Aureispira sp. CCB-E: one gene and its partner. The protein of the gene in region 1 interacts with the protein of each later gene in a pairwise test. Links are inferred from orthologs where the notes say so. Each region holds a gene or a part of one and is shown on either strand. Other genes may lie near its edges.

What was found.
Region 2: the proteins of QP953_RS12565 (region 1) and QP953_RS07480 interact in binary tests that used the Escherichia coli proteins (3 or more experiments, as listed by UniProt). The link is inferred for Aureispira sp. CCB-E from one-to-one orthologs.

Annotation. Positions count from the first base shown.
Region 1 is NZ_CP133671.1:3,252,453-3,264,669, forward strand. The notes cover bases 6,840-9,824. They hold QP953_RS12565 (aminopeptidase P N-terminal domain-containing protein), read left to right. Parts: upstream 6,840-7,675; coding sequence 7,676-8,974; downstream 8,975-9,824. Other genes in these bases: QP953_RS12560 (DUF5106 domain-containing protein), read left to right, coding at 6,840-7,622; QP953_RS12570 (ABC transporter substrate-binding protein), read right to left, coding at 9,101-9,824. Also shown: QP953_RS12540 (hypothetical protein), read left to right, coding at 57-1,025; QP953_RS12545 (hypothetical protein), read left to right, coding at 1,072-2,775; QP953_RS12550 (metallophosphoesterase), read right to left, coding at 2,863-4,938; QP953_RS12555 (hypothetical protein), read right to left, coding at 4,935-5,765; more of QP953_RS12560, read left to right, coding at 6,168-6,839; more of QP953_RS12570, read right to left, coding at 9,825-10,903; QP953_RS12575 (DUF2452 domain-containing protein), read left to right, coding at 11,406-11,888; QP953_RS12580 (hypothetical protein), read left to right, coding at 11,893-12,217.
Region 2 is NZ_CP133671.1:1,972,665-1,984,874, reverse strand. The notes cover bases 3,773-6,750. They hold QP953_RS07480 (aminoacyl-histidine dipeptidase), read right to left. Parts: upstream 6,002-6,750; coding sequence 4,544-6,001; downstream 3,773-4,543. Other genes in these bases: QP953_RS07475 (radical SAM protein), read right to left, coding at 6,190-6,750; QP953_RS07485 (hypothetical protein), read right to left, coding at 3,773-4,459. Outside these bases: 5-oxoprolinase subunit PxpB, read left to right, coding at 1-446; QP953_RS07500 (biotin-dependent carboxyltransferase family protein), read left to right, coding at 456-1,334; QP953_RS07495 (DUF748 domain-containing protein), read left to right, coding at 1,652-2,836; QP953_RS07490 (DUF4332 domain-containing protein), read left to right, coding at 2,947-3,354; more of QP953_RS07485, read right to left, coding at 3,449-3,772; more of QP953_RS07475, read right to left, coding at 6,751-8,391; QP953_RS07470 (Crp/Fnr family transcriptional regulator), read left to right, coding at 8,602-9,180; QP953_RS07465 (hypothetical protein), read left to right, coding at 9,184-9,360; QP953_RS07460 (YceI family protein), read left to right, coding at 9,578-10,162; QP953_RS07455 (hypothetical protein), read left to right, coding at 10,436-11,119; QP953_RS07450 (WYL domain-containing protein), read right to left, coding at 11,132-12,210. UniProt on the Escherichia coli protein: Dipeptidase with broad substrate specificity. Requires dipeptide substrates with an unblocked N-terminus and the amino group in the alpha or beta position.

The DNA of each region.
Region 1 (12,217 bases):
TTATTGTTTAATCCCCTGTCTCTAAAATTAGGGGCAAACCAAAACCATATTTTATTATGTTTCCATGCAAGGTGAAAATCGATCAGCTCGATAGGACCAATAAAAAAGTCAAGGATATTGATATTAAAGCGAATAAAGCTTTAACACGAGGAAAAATTAAGAAGGTACAATCTAAAGAAGGTGAGCGGACTCCGTTTTATTACTTAGGTGGCTACTTTGAAAATAATGGAAAAGCCATAGGTGATTTTCTATCGTTAGGGAATAGTTTAAAATTAGAAAAGCATTTTGTTCAAAATGAAATGAAGAAGAGCAAGAATTCTTTTATGGATGAAAAGTTACAAGATCCTAAAAAGGCTGCAATGGGAGAGGTGTATGTAGAAAAAGAAGTGCTTTATTTTGAACCCCATGATAAATGTAAGATACCTGAATCAAAATGGCCTAAGATACTGAAAGATATGAAAGAGTATTTTTCAGGAATGAAGGCAGTAGCTGTTGTTAATGGAAAAATGCTAGAGGCAGAAGAGGACAAAGGAAGTAGTCCAGTAAAAGATACTTCTGAAAATATAGAGCCAGTAGAGGAAATAGAGGATAAAGTAAGTGCCAAAGAATTAGCAGAAGATTATAAAGAGTTATTGACTGAATTTAAGGAGGTTCAAAAATCTGAGCATGATGTTGATGTTGCTAAATTATTGTATAAAGAAATTGTTGTTTGGAGAAAGAATTTTGGTAAGCTAGATGCAACAGCACAAGAGAAACTTGCTAAGTTTAATCAAAGTTGTGAAACAACTCTTAGTGAATTAAAAAAAATAATTAAAGTAGATCAAAACATAGGTGAAGAGGTCAAAAAAGTCGTAAAAATCGTTTTAGATTATATAGAAATCGATAATGAAACATCTCCTAATGCCGTGAAATTAAAGAAAGAAGCTAAAGAAATATTAGACAAATTACAGAAGTTCTGCAAGTTTGTAAATGCTAAAAAATTAACTCAAAAATGCAATCAATTACAAACAATGCTTGAGTCCTAGGACCAAAACTTTACCTATTATTTTTTAACTTTCTAATTTATTAATTATGTCTGATATACATGTAGAACAGCTAGATGCTGTAATTAAAGCTTATAAAAGTAAAAAAAGATTAAAACGTCATGGAAATGTAGTAACAAAGGAACTCTTTGAAATGGGGTTGGGATTTTATAAATTCCCTGATGGAAAATATGAAAAAATTGAAAAAATTGGCTCCTTTGAAAAATTAGCAGAATTAAAGTCAACACACGATACGGCACTAATAAAACTGCAAAGGCATCAAGTTCAAGCTTTTGCTGATTATTTAGCTTTGCAAGATGACCCTTTGTATAAGAAGGGATTTGCTGCTTTGGAAGATATTAAGTCTAAAAAAGATGTTGGCAATCTCACAATTGAAGCAGAAGCCGCTTTAGCCGCTTCCGCTGAATTTCAAGTCTCTTGGAACAAAGGAGTAGTTGGGGAGGCTAAGTTAAAAGCAGGTGTTTCAATGGCACTAGATGGCAAGTATGCTAAATTGAGTCTAGGGGCTAGCATAGCATTGAATGTAAAAGCAGAGCTAAAACTAAATAGTGTCTCTTTATCAGCAACAGCAGAAGCTGCGGTAGAAGCCACATTGAAGAGTAAACCAATCAGTATAGGAAAAACTACTTATTCAGCGTCTTTTTATACACAATTTAAGGCTTATGCTAAAGCTGAGGCTCGCTTGGATGCCAGTGTAGGATTAAGTGCTACTACTTTTGTTGCTGCGGATGCTAAAGGGAAGTTGTTTGCAGGTGTTGGTGTTTCTGGTGAAGTAGGAATTGAACTTAATGGGGTTTATAATAAAAAAGTGAACCCTAATAATCGCTTGCTTGCTAAAGCGAATCTAAATGCTACTTTAGAGGCAGGAGCCTTAATTTCTTTTGGAGGAGAGTATGGAAGTGAAAGTTCAGAAAAGATTGATGGAGTTGATTTTTCTAAAAAAACTTTCAAAGTTGCAGCAGGAATGGTGGCAGGTGCAGAATTTTCAGTCAATATTTTAGTTTTGGCAGAAGTAACAGAAGATATTAAAGAGGCAATAAAGAAAAAGGCGAAGGAGTTAATCGCGGAATTAATAGGGGCTGAAATGATGAAATACTTAGAGAAAAAATATGCTGCATTTAAGAAAAAAGCAGATAACGTTATTCATTATATAGGACATAGCATTTATAATCAATTTAACTCTGATAGTTACACTGGTTTATATTATACTATGGACTCCAGTATTCGTAGACTAGAAGTGCATATCAATCGATTAGCAAAGGATCCAAATTCTCAAAAATATGCCGAAAAAGCTAGAGTAAGACTAGAAAAAGTAGAAAATAAATTAATAAAATATAAAGTAAGAATAGAAGGGGTTAGAGATGATTGTGGCAGAGTAATGTATAATGTGGCTGAATTGTTAGCTAATGGAGATATAGACAAAAAGACATTTATAACGAGAAGCTCAATAATTCTCAACGAAGTTGAAGATGCAAAAGACAAAGTCGCAACAATGCTTTCTGCTATTGAAAATGTCACAGAGGCTAATTTAGAAATGATTGATATTGAAAATATGTTAGATGATCACCTTAAAGGGGAAGATTTATTAACATCTAAGGATGATATTCTATTAGAAAATCGCAGAAAAATGAATCAATTATTGCATGCTCAAACTTATATGCATGACAGCTTAGATTATATTACAGAAGAATTGACACATAAGTTAGTTGAGGAAATGAAAAAAAGAGGATAAATATAAGATAACTTTTAAAAGCAAGAAGCCGCACAAATGATTCCATTTTGTGCGGCTTTTTTATACCACTGTTTGGTTTCAACAAATTTACTCTCCGACAACTAATTTTTGAAACAAGTGTTGACCATCAGCGGTTGTGCCTGCTACGATGTACAAACCATTAGACAAATCTTTAATATCAATGGTCTTAGGATGTCCATTGATAAATTTGATTTCAGTTCCTTTATTGTCAAACACTTGAACAAATTTTAGCTTTGCTTGTGTAGAAATATGGATGATATCGGTACTTGGATTGGGGTGTACTTCTAGTGTAGGACGGTTGTCTTTTTCGATAGCCTTGTTGGAGGTAATTGGCATGTTTTTGATAATCGTAAAGTAATCATCAATTTGACCATTTTCCCGTACAAATTTCATGTCCAGTTGATTGTTGTTGACTTCCACAACGCAAGACCCCAATTGATTAAGAGAACTAAACATAGCAGGATGATCCAATGGTCCTCCCGATGTTTTTCCTGAAGAGCCAGCAGTGATATAGACAGCTCCTTTGCCTGCATTAGGGCCTACTGTTTCCTTTTGATAAGCTCCATCGCCACCAATTCTACCATCACCACCACCGTTGGGACCTACAACATGTTGAGCGGCATCAAAGCTAAATGCCAATCCTGTATGACCATTCAAAAAGTAAGAACGCTCGTAAGAATGACTATGTCCACAAAGAACTAAGTCGACTCCATTGGCTTCTAGCATGGGCAAGAAATTATTTCTCATTTGAAAGAGCTGTGGCTCAAAATCTGAATTGTGAGAGCCTTTGGTGTAAGGTGGATGGTGCCATATACCAATAATCCAATCCGCATTGGTGTTTTGGATATCATTTTGACACCAACTATACATACTGCCACCTGTACCCAATCCTGTTAAGCTTTCTGAATTGAGTACGATGAAATGAATATTGCCATAATCAAAGGAATAGTATGCTTCTGTACCAGAAGGAACTCCCCCTGCTTCTCCTTGTTTTGGAAAGCTAAAAATATCAAAATAAGGTCCTGATTGGTTGGAAGGGCTAGCAGAGTGCGCATCGTGATTGCCAATAGTTGACCAAGCAACAGTTTTACTAAGCATAGCCTCATACATATTCTCAAAAATAGCGTATTGATATTCACTGTCGGTACCATCTTGATAGGCATTGTCTCCCAAAAATAAGAGAACATCTGTATGATTGTTGCCAATATAATTATAGTAAGCATCTCGAACAGCTCTTTGGTTGTTGTTGGCTGTACCACAATCGCCTAGTGCCCAGATAGTAGTAGGAACCGCTTGCCCAGGAATAGGATTGGTTTGAAAATATTGGCTACTATCAGCAAAGGAAAGGGTATCTGCTTCGTTGTATACTTCATAATAATAGCGCGTGGCAGGTTGTAAACCCGTTATAAGGACTTCGTGATTGTATTTTTTTACACTATCCCGAACGGTATTGGATAGGTTGTTAATATCGGTACTATATTTTAAAATAGATTCGGATAAATCTGCGGTTCTCCAACGAACAACCATACTATTGCTTGTTCCGTTCTGTAAGTACGGTCCTCTAATAATAGAATCTTGCTTGATAGTATCGGCCAAAAACTGAAAATCAAAACTAATATCAGAGCTAAAAAAAGAACGTTGGTGAATTTCAACGGCTACGGTATTCGTACCTAGAACAAGGCTATTGATAATTTGTCGATTCACCCAAGTATCTTCATCTGAACCATTGACAGTGGTGTTGGCAAAAGTAGAATAAGAAACACTTCCTGAAGACATGTTGTCTCGCCAAATCTCTGTGCCATTGATATAGACAACCGCTCCATCATCTCGAATGAGTTTTAACAGCATAGATTGGTATTGGCTTGGGTTGTTGATGACAAAAGATTTTCTAAAATAGGTTGTCCGTGCATCATCATCGGTAACCGTTGTTTCATCGCCATCGCCATAACCTAATTGAGCAAATCCACTTGCCCAACTGGAGTCGTTGTAATTAATGCTTGTCCAATTTCCAGCTGGCGCATTTCCTGCGTCATAATATTTCCACTCAGCTCCTGCTTGAATGAGCGTGTCTTGTCCAAAAAGAAAAAGGGGGAAAGCAGAAAAGAAGAGGAGTCTAGTCAATTGTATAAGGTTGATTTTCATTGGTTTTCTAATTTTTGTAATAATGTATGAATGTCAGCTAAGAGTTGGATCATAGCTTTGGTTTTTTGTTGGTGGGGTTTTAGAGATTCAAATGCTTGTTTAGCTTTCTCTGCATAGGTTTTGGCGGGTTTGCACTTCTTTTGTTGGTAGAGGTAATTTGCTTTTCTATAGTACCAACCTTCTTTCCGATTATTTTGATGAATAATGACATCGTATTGCTCAATGGCCTTTTTTACCAATTTAAACTTCTTTAAATAATTTAATTTTTGCTCTTGCAAGACATAAACATGTTTGCCCAATTGATTCAAACCTCGCTCAATAACTTCTAAAACAGCTTCTCGATAGGCAGGTCCCTTGGCAAGGTACACTTCTGCTAAAGTTACATAATTTTCTGGTGTTAAATCAATGGAATGTTTAATAACATATTCAAAGGAAGTAATGGCCTTGTCGTAGGCTCTAGATTTTTGAAAGAGCTCTCCTCGCAGCTTGTGAATCTTGACATCGACAGAATCTTGGGTTAGGTATTGTTGAGTGCAAATCAAACCACTCTTAAATAAATAGAGTTCAAGATATGTTTCTGCCATTCTATAGTGCAGTATTTTTTCTTGAAAACCTAGTGCTTTAGCTTGTAAGTAATCTGCTAGGGCGTTGTCCCATTCTTCGTGTTGATAATAGAGAAAACCTCTTTCTAGATACAAGGTAGCATTGTTAGGTGTTTGAGCAATAGCTTTTGTTTTGGCAATGATTCTTTTTTCCAAATCGCCATGCCCCCACATAAAAATAGAGCATCCAAGTATTAGAATTAGTGTACTGATAATTTTGTGCATTGTAATAGTACCAATCTTTATTGTAATATAATTTAGGGTAGAAAGGTAGAGGACAAGTACCTTTTCGTTCAGCTGTGTTTTATCAATTGAGGATTACCGAAAAAATTTGAGGAATGGTGGCTGATATTATATAATGATAAATACCTACCTTAACCCCAAAATACAGAATTACTGTTAGATCTAAATCAAATTAGTATTATTTTTTATGCTTAATTAGCAAGCATATCGTTATAGAAGCGTTATTAATTGTAGGATATTTAGAAAGCTTATTTTTTGGCATTATATTAGGCTTTTTTAGTTGGTCTCGTATAAATAATCTTGGCAAGCGAATGTTTGTGTGTACAAACAATTCTATTTTGCCTATAAATTTTTATGAACGATTACTTATATACTTATAAAAACATGATGAGAAGAATACTTTTGTTGAGCTTTGTGCATTACTTTTGGTTCTTAGGAACAAGCACAGGACAGCACAAAATTACTGTTACGATTGATGGGTATAAAAATGACACTTGTATCTTGGGATACCAAATTGGACGAACAACCTATATTGCGCAACAAGTAAATGAAAGAAATAAAGATGGGGATTTTGTGTTTGAGGGAGAAGAAGCACTATTAGGCGGTTTGTATTCTGTTTTGATCAAACCCAAAAACCAATTCTTTCAATTTATTCTTTCTAACGATGAAGAACAGAAAGACTTTAAGATTAAAACAAAAATCATTGATAACCCTGCACGAGATCTAACGAAGCATCTAAAAATTAAGAACTCTCCAGATAATGCTGTTTTTGAGGAATACAAGGCTTTTTTAATGGCAATGCGCACTCGATCAGAGCAATTGGAAGCAGAGTTATCTGCTGCAAAACAGAAAAAAGACAAAGACCAAATAGCAGCAATTAATAAAAAAATTCAAAACTTGGATGGAGAAGTAACTGCTTACCAAGATAATTTACTCAAAAAGTATCCTAAGTTACTATCGCCCAAATTAATTACAGGAAGCCGCCAGCCAGAAATTCCAAAAGAATTAGTCGAACAAGTCGATATATTTCGCTACTACAAAGCGCATTTTTGGGATAATTACGACTGGGCGGATGAGCGTCTGATTCGAACGCCTATTCTAAAAGAAAAAATAGAGACGTATATAGAAAAAATGACCATGCAGCATGTTGATTCCGTTAGCAAAGCATGTGAGTATATTATTGATCAAGCTTTGGCTGCCAAAAATAAAGAAGTCTTTCAGTTTGTAGCCGTTTATTTGCTGAACAAGTATGCCAAACAAGAAGTGATTTGTATGGATGGGGTTTATGTAGCTATTGCGCAAAAATATTATTGTACGGGAATGGCTTACTGGTTGGATTCTACCCAACTAGAAGGCATTTGTACAGATGCGGCTAAAATGGCTCCATTGCGTTGCGGTCGTAGTGCGCCAGAGGTTCGTTTGAAAAATATTAATGATAGCAGCTATGTTAGCTTGTATAGCATCAAGAAGCCTTTTGTTGCTGTTTATTTTTGGGATCCAACTTGTGGGAATTGTGCTAAGATGAGTGAAAAATTAGTGCCTATTTATGAAAAATATAAAGATAGGGGATTTGAAATCTTGGGAGTGTGTAGTAAATCTTGGAAGAATGTGGAGTTGTGTCGAACCAAAGTAGAGAAACAAAAAATGAACTGGATTAACTTGTCTGATGAGCCTTATCCTTTGGCTTGGGTTAAGAAATATTACGATTTGCGTTCTAATCCCTTTATTTACTTGTTAGATGAAAATAAAAATATTCTATTTAAGAGAATTAGTGCGCAACAACTGGATCAAATATTGGAACGAGAGTTTGAGCGTTACGAAAAACAACATAAAAAGTAATTTCAACGACCACACAGTAGCTAACTATTGTCATTAAAAACAACACATTAAAAATGAAGTACAATAAGATTAATCCCAATTTGTTTAAAGAAAATAGAGCACGTTTTGCGGCTCAGATGAAACCCAACTCAATTGCTATTATTCATTCTAACGATAGGATGTTTAGAAATGGAGATGCTCATTTCCCGTATCGTCAAAGTTCAGATTTATTTTATCTGACAGGGTTGGATCAAGAAGAAGTAATTTTGGTTTTGTACCCTGATTGTCCTAGAGGAAATAAGTTTAAAGAACTTGTTTTTACGAAACAAACGAACGAACATATTGCGGTTTGGGAAGGGTATAAGTATACTAAAAAAGATGCTGCCCAAACTTCGGGAATAGAGACTATCTATTGGTTGGATGAAATGCAGCCTTTGTTAAATGAATTAATTCTATTGGCAGATAATATTTATGTTAATACAAATGAAAATGATCGTGCCGTAATGGATTATCCGTCACGAGATGTGCGCCATGCATTAGAACTACAACAGGAATACGTAGGGCATAACTTTGAGCGTGCACAGCCTATTTTGAAAACATTGAGAATGGTCAAGTCTACTTACGAAGTTGATTTGATACAAAAGGCTTGCGACATTACGAACAGCGCTTTTCGTCGTGTATTGGCGACTACTCGACCAGGTATGATGGAGTATGAAGTAGAAGCAAATGTCATTTATGAATTTACTCGTCATGGTTCCTCAGGGCATGCTTACACCCCAATTATAGCAGGAGGGAAAAATGCTTGCGTTTTGCATTATATTGCCAATAACGAAGCCTTGAAGGATGGTGATTTGTTATTGATGGATTTTGGTGCAGAGTATGCAAATTATGCAGCAGATATGACACGGACTATTCCTGTAAATGGACAATTTACAGCACGTCAAAAAGCAGTTTACAATGCGGTTCTAAAGGTTAAGAAGGAAGCAGAAGCTTTGTTGGTGGTAGGTAATAATTTGACAGATTATCACAAAGAAGTTGGTAAAATAATGGAAAGCGAATTGATTGGTTTAGGTTTGTTGAATAAGGATGCTGTTCGCCAACAAGATCCTAACCGTCCATTGTACAAAAAATATTTTATGCATGGAACTTCGCATCATTTAGGGCTAGATGTGCATGATTTGTGTCATCGTTATGTTGATTTTGAACCAGGAATGGTCTTTACTTGTGAACCAGGGATCTATATACCTGAAGAAAATATAGGCATTCGAATAGAAGACGATTTGGTCGTTACAAATGGAAAAGCGTTGAACTTAATGGCGGATATTCCTATTGAGGTAGAGGAGATTGAAGCGCTGATGCATGTTAAGGTGTAACCCAACAATAATAGATTATAGAAATAAAAAAAGAATTGAGCATCTCGTGCTCAATTCTTTTTTACTTATAGATTATATTGGCTAATTGTTATTACTTCGTTTGAAAATTGTATTAGCCTAATTATATTAGGACTCTTCTGCTAATTGAAAGTAACGAGCAAAATAGCCAGGACGTAAAGATACGGCTTCTGCATTTTTGAAACGCTTGCTAATGGCCATACAAGACTTGGAAGAGAACAAGAAGATATAAGGCTGTTGATCAGCAATAATTTCTTGAAAACGAAGGTACATTTTATTACGTTTTTCTTCGTCCATTGTAATTCTAATTTCTTCAATTAATTGATCACTTTCCTCATTCCCAAATCCTACTAGGTTACTACCTTCGTACGTATTAGAAGCGGTGTGCCAAATTTGCTTGAAGTCATCAGGCAGAGGAGATTGACTCCAACCCAAGCAAGTTAAATCAAATTCACGCTTTTTTAAATCTTCAATCATTACAGAACCTTCGCTAGAAATCATCACAATTTCAACGCCAGCACGAGCGGCTTCATCTTTGAATACCTGTCCAATATCTTTGTACAATTGTTTTCCTTGTGGATATAAGAATTTTAGAGACAAGCTTAATTTTTGCCCTTCAACAACTTTGTCGCGAATGTTATCACCATCGGTATCTTTCCATCCTGCTTCGTCCAACAATGCCTTTGCTTTTTCGATATCAAATGCTATGGTAGGGATATTTTTATTGTAACTTTTCTTTAAATGACTAACAGGACCATTAACAGATGTTGCTAAGCCACTAGAAACTTGTTCTACCAAATGCTCTTTGTCGACCAAGTGTGCCAAAGCTTTGCGGACACGAACGTCACTCAACTTTGGTTTGGTCATATTCATACCAATGTATCGGTAACCAAATGCATCAGGTGTATAGAAGTTAAAGTGTTTTTTAGCACGGTCATTTTTCTTTAATTCTAAAAATTTATCAGCAGGAATGTAGGTCATTACATCCAACTCTTGCTCTTTTAAAGATAACAAGGCATTATTGTCGTCTTCAATAATTTTGAAGTGCAATTTATTAGGGTAGGCAGCAATAAAATCGTCGTTTACTTTATCGCCCCACCAGTCTTTTTTGCGAACTAATTTGATGTGTTGATTATTGACAATATCAGTTACCTTGTAAGCACCAGCACCTATAATTTTTTCAGGATCGTGATTATAGTTTTCATTAAAATCCTTAGCGAAGTCAACAATTCTAGGATCTTTATTTAAACGGTCTAAATTAGCAGGATCGTTTAATTCTGCAATTGTAAAATCAGACATCAAGCCTTGAGCATCGTAATAATAGGCAGGTAAAATAGGAGCAGTACCTGTTGATGCTTTGGCTAATAAATAAACTTTGTTACAAATGATTGTAAATTTTTTAAGATTGTTTGGATCAACTTCTACTGCTTCGATAAACTCTACAAAAGTACGTGTAGGAGCAGCGTTGGTTTTTGGATTTTTGATAGCTTTGATCGTAAAAGCATAATCTTCTCCAGTGATAGGAGAGCCATCATCCCAAACAGCTTCTTCCCTAATTTCATAACTGATAGCCATACGACCGCCATCCAATTCTTTGATTTCGGGTTGTGCTTTGGCTAAATAAGGTTTGTATTCAAACGTTTTGGGGTCCATGTCTAAGAGACCACAGTGTACATTAGGAGTCAAGACTTCTGTTGCAGATGCTGTTTGGGTTAATAGCACATTGAGACCATCAACATTACCTCTTAAAAGGATTCGAACGGTAAAGTCTTCAGGAGTTCTAGTAGTAGTCGCATCTTTGTCTTTATCATTGTTTGTAGTGCTATCAGAACCACAACTATAACAAGCAAAAATTAGGCAAGCTGCAAACAATAAGTTTAAGCTAGGACGAAGGTTTTTATGAATAATCATTTATTGGAATTTTTAACAAAATTAAGGATTTTGATAGTTGATTGTTTCCCAATATATGTATTTTCAAACAAGGATGCAAGATTGATCCCTTTATAACTTACATTTATAGCGTATTTGGAGACGATCGCAAGAATAATCTTTAAAAAGTAAGAGAATTTAGAATGAAGGTATAATTAAAATGAAAATACAAAAAGAAAGGAGTTAAATCATAAATAGAAGCTAATGTTTATCATAACTTTTGAACAAGGCTAATTAGCGAACTAGTATTCAATTTGATTATAATGTGATTTTTAGAATTCCGTTTTGTGATTCGTTTATCAATACAATAAAATTTGTACTTTTGTATCGTTAATAAGCCCATTATTATAAGTAGTAGCAGCGAGCCCAGCTTGTTGGTTGATGACTGCAAGGAGTAACTAAGCTAACTATTATGTAAGGACAATTGTGAACATATTCTTGAGTTGAATGTATTATTAAAAATACAACTATTGTCAATCAAGAAATGATGAATATAAGAAGCATGGAAGAGGATAAAAATAAATCAGAAAAAGGGAAAGAAACTTTTATTAATCCCATAGATAAAGATAAAATAACAGAAAATCCACACAATTTGCCTTATGCGCATACGGTAGGAGGAGCTGTCATAAAACCAATTGACCAAGGCAAAACAAAAGGCTTGGCGGTTAAAGCAATGCACAAGCAAACGGACATTCAATTGGAACAGATTCGCAAACAAATGGAGCTGTTGGCTGAGCAAGCTCAAAAAATTAAAAAACGAGTTGAGATTTCGGAAATTATTTACGGAGCAGAAATGGGATTTAAGCCTTTGATTGGGAAAACATATCACTTGTACCAACGGGTGGATGAAACTGCTGTATTGTCAGTGGTTGGTCCACAAGAATGGGGACCTAGAGGGTGTCCATTTAATAGTTTTTTGGCAACGGTAAGCCTTTTGGCGGATCATACTTGGGAAATATTGGAATAGGAAAATGAAACGATTGTTGTGGATATCAATTTGTTGGATAGTTTGTGCTTGGGAGAAAGCTCCCGAATGGCCTTCGCCAACCACCGATATTGATAAGATGCAATTAATTGGAGCGGTGCAAGCTATTTCTCAAAGAGTGTATGAGGTAAGTAAGAGAGAGCAGACGCTCAAGAAAAGGCATTTGATGTTGGATCCGTTGGAGAACTGGGACATTCAGTTTAATAAAAAAGGTTTTATTACAGAAAAGAAGTGCTATGATGCAGGAAATAAGATTCTTTTTTATTATCAATACAAGTACAAAAAACAAAATCAACTTCAACGCAGAAATA
Region 2 (12,210 bases), 1.3 Mb from region 1 along the record:
CTACCTTATCCATTCCAGTTTGCTACGAAGCACCTTTTGCACTAGACATGGAGTTCGTTTTGCAACAAACCCAACTTTCTAAAAAAGCGTTGATTCAATGGCACACTCAAACAATCTACCAAGTTTATTTATTAGGTTTTTTACCTGGATTTGCCTATTTGGGACGGGTTCCAGAACAACTCTTTTGCCCCAGAAAATCACACCCTCGATTAAAAGTTCCTAAAGGAGCTGTAGGATTAGCTGGTTATCAGACAGGTATTTATCCTTCTGCTTCTCCTGGTGGTTGGCAAATTATCGGTCAAACCCCCATTTCTGTTTTTGACATCCAACTTGAACAGCCTTTTTTATTTGAAGTAGGCAACCAAGTTCAATTCAAAGCCATTGACAAATCTGAATTTGAAGCCATTAAAAACAATCCTCAACGTTGGCAATTCCACACCTCATAACAATACCTTATGTCATCACTCGTACAGATACTTTTTCACAAAGCAGGCTTGCAAACCACAATACAGGATTCGGGACGTTGGGGCTACCAACACTTGGGTATCCCTGTTGGAGGCGCAATGGATAAAGCTGCCGCCCGAAAAGCAAATTGGTTAGTTGGCAATAAAGCCACTGCCCCTGTCCTTGAGATAACGATGTTGGGTCCCGTTATAGAATTTAAAGGGGCGGCTCAAATTGCTATTACGGGGGCTGATATTTCGCCTGTTATCAATAAGAAAAAAGCTCCTATGTATCAAACCATCGACCTAAAACCATCTTCTATCCTATCTTTTGGTGCGTTACAAACAGGTTGTCGAGCTTATTTGGCAATTGGTGGCGATTGGCAAGTTGCCAAGTGGCTATCGAGTAGTAGTTCTATTCTATCAGGCACAACGCCGCTCCTCCCTCAAAGCAACATTCAAGCTCAACAGATTATTTCCATTCAGCCAAGAACATTTATTTCTAAGCGACACATCACTAAAGAACAGCGACCTTCCTATACTAATTTAGTGCCGCTTAGAGTTTTGAGAGGTCCTGAATTTGAGACTTTTTCAAGAACAAGCATTGCTGCATTTTTTAGCCTCCAACATAGAGTGTCCAATCATTCCAATCGAATGGGGTATCGTTTGGAAACCATACTTCCTGATTGTAACATGGATAAAGAGTTAATTTCTTCAGGAATTATCCCTGGTACTATTCAAGTTTCTAGTGCTGGTCAACCTATTCTATTAATGAACGACGCTCCAACAACTGGTGGCTATTATCGCATCGCTACTATTTGCAGTGAAGATTTGGATAAAGTAGCACAGCTCAAACCTAAAGACCTCATATATTTTCAATTAAAAATATAGATTACCTTAATGCTTTTTCCTAAAAAATGTCCTTTTTCGCATCAAAAAGCTACTTTTAGTTGTTGTATGTTTATAAAATTATTTCCCAAATTATAGATTTTTTTAGTTGTAGATAGTCCTAACAATGCTTCATGGATTTTTAATCTTATTTCGCAAAACACAAAAACCTACGAAGTACTGTGATAGAAATAAGTTCTGACGTTCATCCCCAAATCTACGTTTATACTCTCCCTATAAAACACACCACTCTGTAGATTTATTTTATTTCGTTCGAGCAACCTATCTAAACTAGAAAATTACATTTCAAATAAAAAAACATGCCTAGCACAGAAAAAAAACATACAAAAAGAAAGAGAGTAGCCAAATGGGTCATTGGAATTGTCCTTGTATTAATTGCCATTCGCATCGCCTTACCACACGTTATCAAATGGTACCTCAACAATAGAGTTCTCAATCAAATGAAAGATTATCGGGGTCACATCGAAGATGTCGATTTGGCATTGTGGCGAGGTGCTTATATGATTGACGACTTGGATATTGTCAAAATAGGAACAGAGATAGAAGAGCCTTTTGTTTACGTCAAAACAATTGATTTGTCGGTACAATGGAATGCCTTGTTCAAAGGTGCTATTGTGGGAGAGATTGTTGCAACCGACCCAACGATAAACTTTGCATTTAGCAAAGATGAAGATAAATCTCAAACGGGTAAAGAACAAGACTGGATTAAGATTGTTACCGACTTAATCCCTATTCGAATTAACCGATTTGCCATTGATAATGGTACGGTAAAACTGGTCAATCTTTTTGCAGAGTTGGAAAAAGCCAATGACTTAAATTTAGATCAAATTAATCTAGAAATTCTGAACATACAAAATGTAACTGATTATTCTGTTCCCTTGCCTACTTCACTCAATGCCAGTGCCCATACTCCAGGATATGGTGGTCAGTTGGAATTAACAGCCAAAACTATGTTTTTGAAAGAAATTCCTGATTTTGATTATAACCTAAAATTTGAGCATGCTAAGCTTGTCGAATTCAACCCACTCATTGAGCACTATGCTGATATGAATGTAGAGGAAGGTGTCCTTAGCCTATATAGTGAGATGGCTATGAAAGATGGTCATTTTGAAGGCTATTTCAAACCCTTATTAGAAGATTTGCGAATTTTTGATTGGAAGGAAGAAAATCGAGACTTTGGACAGTGGATCAAAGAGTTCTTTTCTGAGGGAACCAAAGAAATTTTTGAGAATCAAAAAAAGGAACAATTTGCTACTCGTGTTCCCATTAAAGGAAATTTAGGTAATGTCAAAGCAAATATTTGGTTGACCATTATAAATGCCTTTAAAAATGCTTATATTGATGCTTTTCAACACAAATTAGATCAAACCGTAACGTTCCAAAAGGTAGCGTTATCAGAGGATGCTAAAGCGGAAAAGGACAAGAAAGGCTTTTTTCAAAGAGGAATTTTTGCTAAGAAAGATAAAAACTCTAATAAGAAATAACACCACTCCACTGCAAAACCATATCAACTTAATTATCAAAAGGATATGCCTTTTTCTATCTTAAGTCTAAATACTAAAAAAGCAATGGAGTATTAAAATAAAATGCAACTATGAATAAACACATTATTGACATCGAAGGCATCGGACCTAAATATGCCGAAAAACTAAATGCTGTAGGCATTACTACAATTGACGAATTGCTAGATAAAGGAAGTACTCCTTCTGGAAGACAAGACCTAGAACAAAGCACGGGCATTGACAAAAAACGTATTTTAGACTGGATTGGCATGGCGGACTTATACCGTATCAATGGGGTTGGTAAACAATTTGCTGAATTGCTAAAAGTAACAGGTGTTGATACGGTTAAAGAACTAAAAATGCGCCGTCCAGAAAACCTTTGCGAGGCTTTAGAAAAGACGAACGAAACAAAAAAATTAACTCGAGCTGTTCCTTCCTTACCGCAAGTCAAAGATTGGATTCAGCAAGCCAAAATATTAGAAGCACGCTTGACATACTAACTTCCTAAAACACAGAATGCTCTATCCAAACGATAGAGCATTCTGCATTTTTTATAGCAATGCTTTTTTTCTAACAGTACCTTCCAACATATCTTTAAGAGTAAAACATCTCTTCTCGTACTTTAAATTCTAACAAAATTTTTAGCTGATAAAAATCGCTGTCTAAGTTTACTTTTCTCGCCAAATCCATAATATTATCAGAAATATACTTATCAACCCAGCCATACAGAATCTTATACAGGTCTAAAAAAGAAACTCGACTCGTTTTTATAAACTGTATTGGATGAGGGGCATCTATGATGCGATATCGTATCAAACTCTTGAAGACTTTTAAACGATATTCCAAAGCACCTTTAGTTTTCGTTTCTCGAATAATATTATACAAATCTAAGAAGCTAATCCCCAAATTTTGCATGGCAATATACGTCCAATAATCTGTCCCTGTTCCACCTCCCAAGCATTCCCAGTTTTCATCCCATAGCACCCTCCAAAAGAAATCTTTTCCTGTATCTCCACACAAAGAAAAAGCCAATACAATACCACCATTACAATCTGTAGAAACGATGCTACTTCCCAGTTTATAAAAATGAGATAAGATATCGTACTGGTCGCTCACCTTACAAACTAACGAAGGAGAAAATTCAGAAAAAAGACTTTTGCCATAACAACCTTCTATTTCTTTGTTTAACTCGCTTTGGTGGTTGCTACAATCTAAATGAATAAGACCGAGAACCGCATTTTGGTTCAAACTATGGTCATTTGAATTTAAAGCGTAGCGAAGCAAAACATCTCGACTTTCTTCCAAGCCAAGGTATCCTAAAATATGTAACACTTCCTCTGGATGACCTGATTTTAGCACCCCATTTTTGAAGGAGTGTTTCCACAGTTCTTTTGCATCAGACAATGTCCCAAAATCATATAATAAGGTTAGAATATACCCCACATGATTCGTTGTTGGGTTTTGATGGTAATATTCCATTAAAGTGGAAACATCTTCTTGTGTTCCTAATCTGCGTATGGTGTATACATAACTAGATACTATTGCATAGTTAGGTGCATCTGTTTTTAAATAGTTTATTAATAAATTTGTATTAGAATGTAGCATTAATTTTATTATTGAGTTGCAATCTGAATTTTTAAAAATAAACCATTACAATTATTTCCAAATTGCAGCAAATAATAGTAATTCTTAAGAGGCTTCAGGTATTCTTTTTAAGGTTGCCAACAAATAATCCCAAAACTTTTGTACAGAGCTAATTTGTACTTTTTCATCTGGAGAATGCGCCCCACGAATATTAGGGCCAAATGAAATCATTTCCATATCAGGGTAATTCGTTCCCAAAATACCACATTCCAAACCAGCATGACAAGCGTATACATGTGGTGTTTCTTGATACATTTCTTGATACAAATTGCTCATAATTTTGATAATATCTGCATTGGGATTGGGTGCCCATCCTGGATAAGCTCCACTTAATGTTACCACTGCACCAATCAATTCAAACGTGTTCACAATTGCATCTGCTTCGTCTTGTTTCTCCGTATCTACCGAACCTCTCGTCAAGCAAAGTACTTGATACGCACCGTCTTTTAGCAATACACGAGCAAGATTATTAGAAGTTTGTACTAGATCTGAAATTTCTGGACTCATTCTATAAATTCCACAAGGGCAGGCATAAACGGCTGCTAAAAATTGTTTCTGAAATGTTTTAGAACATACAACACTAGGAACATCACAAGGTTCTAAGATAAGTTTTAGGTCAGGATCTGTTGCCTTATATTCATTTTCAAGAATTGCTTGCCATTTTTCTACAAAAGTAGACAAATGCTGACTATCAGTAGTTTCAACAGCAATGGCAGCAAAAGATTCTCGAGGGATAGCATTGCGCAAACTACCTCCGTCTATAGAAGCAATTCTTATGTTCGCAACCTTATTTAAATTATACAACAAACGATTCATCAATTTGTTCGCATTTCCTAAACCTCTGTGTATATCCATCCCCGAATGTCCTCCTGACAAGCCCTTAATTGCTAGCTTATAGCCTTTATAATTTTCAGGTGTTTTTTCTACTTCATATGTCCCTTTAGCTGTTACATCCACTCCACCAGCACAGCCAATTGTCAACTCATCGTCGTCTTCTGTATCTAAATTCAACATAATTTTAGCATCCAACAAACCTCCAACTAAGCCCATTGCTCCTGTCATCCCTGTTTCTTCATCAATTGTAAACAATGCTTCTAGTGGTGGGTGTGCAATGTCTGTCGATTCTAGCAAAGCCATAATTGCAGCCACACCAATACCATTATCAGCACCTAATGTTGTTCCGTCTGCTTTTACCCAATCACCATCTATCAACATCTTAATTCCCTCTTTATCAAAATCAAAATCCGTATCGGCATTTTTTTGATGTACCATATCTAAATGGCTTTGAAGGACAACAGTCGTTCGATTTTCCATTCCCTCCGTAGCTGGTTTCTTGATAATAACATTCCCTACTTCATCAACATGCGTTGGTAATCCCAAATCTTCCCCAAACTTTTTTGCAAAAGCAATGACACGTTCCTCTTTTTTAGAAGGACGAGGAACCGCATTTAAGTTTGCAAAATTTTTCCAAAGTGCCTTGGGCTGTAAATCTTGAATTTTCATAATTTTGTTTTTAAGTGTATGTTTTTTAATTCTTTTTTTTCGGCAAAAACTAAGTAATCGCTCAGAAATAGCTACCAATTAGAAGTAACTAACTTATCAACCTTTATACTAAAAAAGTCTGATAATCAACTGCGAAGCACTCATACTGTAAGCCAAAAAAAATCAACGGAGTATTATTAATAATATACCTAACAAATTAACAATCCGTTTAAACTCAACTGCTCCCAAATATCTGAATTTATTAGCTCCTGCATTGTTCCCATTCCTGTTGCTTCAAAATTTTCTTTTACCTCTTTAAATGTCCAAGTAGACGTGTTATCGATTTCTAGTGCTACCAACATTTCAGACAACCACTCTGCCATTTCTACGGATAGCTCCATCACCCAATCGTTCTGTTTGTTATGAAAATGCAATGCTGCCAGTTCCTCCACTCCGTCTTCTGTTTCCTCTTCAAAGAAGGAAAAAATAGGACGCCCGCCTAACCAAAATATCATAGCATTTGAACGAGGCATTTTTAAGGGTTGATCTAATGCCTTGTAAATATAGTCTGACACAATACTTGTAGCGGGAGTTTCAAAATCAAACCAATCAGCTAAATCAACATCAAAGGCATTGCCGTGCATATAATTAAACAAAGCCGTTTTTAATCCTTGCGAAAACAATTCGTGCTCTGCTCCTGTCAAGTCTTCGTGATACAAATCATTATCCGCAAAGCCTCCAAAATCTGGTCCCATCCGTGTCACCATATATTTATCGGGCACCAATCCAACTGGACTATGTGCGGTCATTGCAAATCGGTGCCAAAAACCAGATTGTACCACACCTTGCTCAAACAATTGGCGAACCATTTCCAAAGCATCGATTGTTTCTTGCTCTGTTTGGGTCGGAAATCCATACATCAAGTAAGCGTGTACCATAATCCCTGCCTGTGTAAAAGCATCACAAACACGAGCTACTTGTGCAACTGTTACCCCTTTTTCCATCAATGCCAATAAGCGATCAGAGGCGACTTCTAACCCTCCTGATACAGCAATACATCCCGATGCTTTTAACAACTGGCACAAATCGTAGGTAAAACTCTTCTCAAAACGAATATTCGTCCACCAAACAACCGTCAACTTTCTTCTAATAATTTCTAGAGCTAAGTCTCGCATCAAGGCAGGAGGAGCCGCTTCGTCTACAAAATGAAAGCCATTTTGCCCTGTTTGCTCTATAATAGTTTCAATTCGATCACAAAGGATAGTCGCATTAACAGGCTCGTAACGTTGAATGTAATCTAAAGAAATATCGCAAAAGGAGCACTTCCCCCAATAACAACCATGAGCCAATGTCAATTTATTCCAACGACCATCACTCCACAAACGATGCATTGGATTGACAATTTCTATAACCGATAAATACTCATCCAACAGCAAGTCACTATAATCTGGAGTGCCAACTTCTCGCTGAGCAACATCTTTCTCTATGGCATTATTATAATAAGAAACAACACCTCCTACCCTAGCAAAAACACGTTTAAGTTCACTAGCAGGACGCTGACCATCCAAGTGTTCTAATAAAAACAACAAGGGAGCCTCTCCATCATCTAAAGACACATAATCCAAGTAGTCAAACAAACGCTCATCTGACAAAGAACGCAATTCGGTGTTGGCATATCCTCCTCCTAAAACTACGGTAATATTAGGGTGATTCGCTTTTAAATACTGACCACATTTTAGTGCTGCAAAGAGATTTCCAGGAAAAGGTACCGACAAACAAACGACAGAAGGGTTGTAATCTTCTATCTTATGCTCTAGCAATTGAATTAAAATATCTGAAATAAGGCTATTCTCCTCTTGCAGTGCTTCGTGCAACGGGTCAAAATGAGTTGCCGTTCGTCCCAAACGCTCTGCATAGCGGCTAAATCCAAAGTAAGGATCAATGCACTCTTTGATTAAATCTCCTATATCTTCTAAGTATAAGGTCGCAAAATGACGTGCTTTATCTTGTATCCCCATTGTTCCAAATGCCCATTCTAAGTCATTTAAACTTTGAAAGCGACTGGCTTCTGGCAAGAAGGTTCGGCTACAAATATGATGTGCTAAGGTAGGGTTTTGATGTTGCAAAAACGCAACAGTTGGGGCAATAGTCTCTATATAACTTTCTTGTAAGTGGACAATACGTTGACCATTGGCCGATAAATCTGCCCACTCAAAGTTTTCTTCTATAATTTCAAAAATTGTGGTTAGACCTTGAGGCGTAAATAGCTGTAATATAGTCTCTATTCCCAAATCGGCTTGATTGGAAACAATGTTTTGGGTGTTTAAGAATCCTTTTAAATAGGCCGTTGCTGGATAGGGCGTATTTAACTGTGTAAAAGGTGGTGTTATGAGTAGTACTTTTGTCTTCAAGGTGCAATGTTTTTTTGCAAAAGTAATACTTTTTTAGTCAGACTATTGGACATTATTCAAGTTAATTTCTAAGCACTGTCTATAAAAGTAAAACTAAGTACTCCATTAGTAATTTATCAAAAGATGGAATTGAAAATATCCTAAAAACAAGTTATCTTATCGATCTTTTCGCACCTTATTTTACTAGACAATATCTAAGGACGTTTTGTCATGATTGATTTACTTTATCAAAATATCAGAAGAAGTGTTGCTATTTCTCAACAAGAAGTAGAACAATTTGAACAGCTATTGCAACCCAAAACTTTAGCCAAGAATGATTTTTTTGTTCAAGAAGGAGATACTGCCAAGTATTTAGCTTTTGTGCTTTCTGGTGGTTTGTATTCTTATAGTATCGATGATAAAGGAGAAAAACACGTCCTACAAATTGCCTTAAAAGAACACTGGATAACCGATCCTTATAGCTTTTTTTCTCAACAAGGCGCTTTGCATACTGTTCAGGCGTTATTTGAAACAAATGTATTGTTAATCAGCAAAGAAAATCACGACAAAGCTTGTAATCAATTCCCTCATATCGAACGATTCTTTCGCTTATTGGTACAGAATGCTTATGTTCATTTGTTACAACGAGTGGCGCAAATTAATAGAGATACTGCCGAGGAACGGTATCTAAAACTAATTCAAACACACCCAAACCTTATTCAACAAGTGCCTCAGTATTATATTGCCTCTTATTTGGGAATTAAGCCACAGTCTTTGAGTAGAATTCGTAAAAACTTATCAAAAGAATAGACCATGATGGAAGAAAATTTGGAAACACAAATGGCTGCTGTACAACAAGCACTTCAAATTGCGATGGAATACCAACTTGAAGTAGAAGTGGTCACATGGGCATTGAAGGCAATGCAAGAAAACAATACCATAACGATAACAGAAGCCTTAGCTATTGGGGTGAATGAGTGGGTAAAGTGACAGCCATTTCAATCGGTACTAAAAAAAGTAGGTATTCCTTTAGAGCGAATTTTTAAGTAAATTTACGTTTGTTAACATAGGTGAATGCATAGAAATTTGAGATCGTGTTTCTTTGTGGTATTAAATACAACAGCTCATCAACAAGCTTTAGGATTTTTTTGTAAAAAATAAAAAGCAACGAGCTACTAAAGATTAAAAACACGTAAAATAAACAATCATGAAAAATGCAATCAATCTAGTTCTTTTCCTTGTTCTAAGCTTTTCTATCCAAGCACAAACTACTTGGAAAGTCGATCCCAGCCATTCCAAATTAGGTTTTTCCGTTAGTCATTTAACTATTTCAGAAGTAGATGGAGAATTCACAAAATTTGACGGTACCTTAAAAAGCTCTAAAGAAGATTTTTCTGATGCCCAAATTAGTTTTTCAGCCGATGTAAGTAGTATTAATACAGGCAATACATCAAGAGATCAACATCTGAATGCAGAAGATTTTTTCTATGCTGAAAAGCATCCTAAAATAACGTTTGAAAGTACTTCTTTTAAGAAAAAAGGAAATGGGAAATATGAACTAAAAGGAAAATTAACCATGCGTGGCGTCACCAAAGACGTTACTTTTGAGGTGAAACATGGGGGTGTTATCAAAGATGCTTATGGCAACACAAGAGCTGGTTTTTCTGCCAAAGCGACCGTTAATAGAATCCAATATGGAGTTGCTTGGAATGCCAAAACAGAGCATGGTGGCTGGACTGTTGGAGAAGAAGTGGAGTTAAACATAAAGGTAGAATTCATCCAACAAAAATAGGAACTAATGAGATACTTTTGTTTTAAAAGGCTGCCTTTTTAGGTAGTCTTTTTTTATGGTTCAAATGGCAAAAAACAATACATTCAGCTATTTTACAAACACATACAAACACAACAAAAAAAGAAATACGATTCACTAACGTATCTTTTTTTATCACAAATCTTTTTTTTTACATTGTTTCATTTATAAGGAACTTTTATATTTGAACTTGCAAACATTTTAAATAAAATAGCAAACAAGAACCAATTTCCCACAAAATTTTTATCCATCAACATGAGATATTTAATTCTAATTTTCACCCTATCATTCTATACAAGCATAATACCTGCTCAACCTACCCTTTTAGCTTCTGTTGAGTATGTAGAAATAAACAACGCTACAACAGCTCCCCCTGTCGAAAAAAGAAAAGCCAAAAAGAAAAAAAAGCAACAAGTCAAAAAACGATTCAAAAAGCCAAACAAAACGAAAAAAAATCCCAATCGAGATTGGATTAAAGTTGGTTTATTGTTTAATCTAATTGCTACTTCTAGTACATTGACTTTCTTTTTAATTCTAGCTTTAGTGCTCACAGGAATAGAAAAAGCTATTGCTTTATTTAGTATGTTGATTGCCTTGGGATGTTTCTTAGTATTTTTGATAATATTCCTTATCTATATGCTTACTGAGAAAAAAAGATTGGCAAAAAAAACCGTTATAAAAAAGTCTGAAGCAGCTTTAAAAGCTGAAGTGCCTTATCTGAGTGAGGAAAAAGTAAATCGTTATTTGGAACTCAATAATGAATTGACTGCTATAAAGATACAAAGAAGTAATCTTCTTCGAACTCAAAAAGAAAGAGGTCGTATTGCTACAAAATTAGAAATTCGAGAATTAGATGTTCAAATAAAACGTATCCAAGCACAAATTTCAGAATTGCGTAGACAAAACAAAACAATAAAAGTTCGCAGAGAAAGAAGCTAACAAAGAAGGCTATCAAAACTTCATTTGTTCCGTCCATTGCAACTCATTGGGCAAGTGCTTTGAGCTAAATTCTAAATGTAAGACTCGACGTCGTTTGGGAGCCGAAGCTATTGAAAAACGCGTCAACAACAAAGCACTTGTTACCAAGGCTGTTCCACTATACAAATCTAAGGTATAAGGGTTGCTGTTGTTGCTCAACAAATCAATCTCTTCTTTTGTGAACCGTTTCTTATGAGAACCTGCCAAAACCAGTTGTTGTGCATTGTCTTCCTTAACATCATCCAAATGAATCCGCACACAAAACACACGACCAACCCAATCATCAGAAATGGTCTTTGAGACATCAATGGACTTTGACAAAGTATCAATACTTAAATTGTTCATTTGATGCCACGCTTGATGCGGTAATTGGTTAGGTGCTTTGCTAAAGAAAGTGGCTTTTACCAAGAAAGCATTGGGGTCTATGTGCTTGATTAACCGAGTTAGATTTCGATTCATAATCACCTTAATTAAAGTGGGGTGCTCTAGAAGCAATTGCCGAAAAACGCCGCTTCCATTTTTTAAATCTTCTCCTATTTTTTTATGCAGTAAACTCCCCAATTGCTTAATTTCTCGTTGGCTATACAAATGATTTAAAACAGCGTATCCTTTGTGTTTTAATTTTTGCCCTGCTGCTCGCAAACCACGCTCTGTAATTTCTGTATTATACAGATCAATATTGGCATTGATGCGCTCTTTTATTTTTCGTCGCAACTTTTCGGGAGCTAAAACTTTTACACCTTCTCCAAAACCTAGAATAGCTTTTTCTAGTTCAAAATTATGCTGCACTTGCAATGCAATCGTAATTCCATAGTGGTCTTTTTCTATCAATTCTTGAGAATGATGCAAGGGCTTTGTCAACACATAAGGAGCATGCTGATAATTAACATACAAAAGCACTTCCTCTACTTTGGCCGTCGGGCTAACAGAAACCCCAATTGCATTTTTAAAATAAATTTCTGCATCAAACCCTTCTTCCTCCTTAAACCACAATTCACTTGGTTCAATCCCCTCTATTCTATCCAAAGCCAAATTCATAATCCCTACTGTTC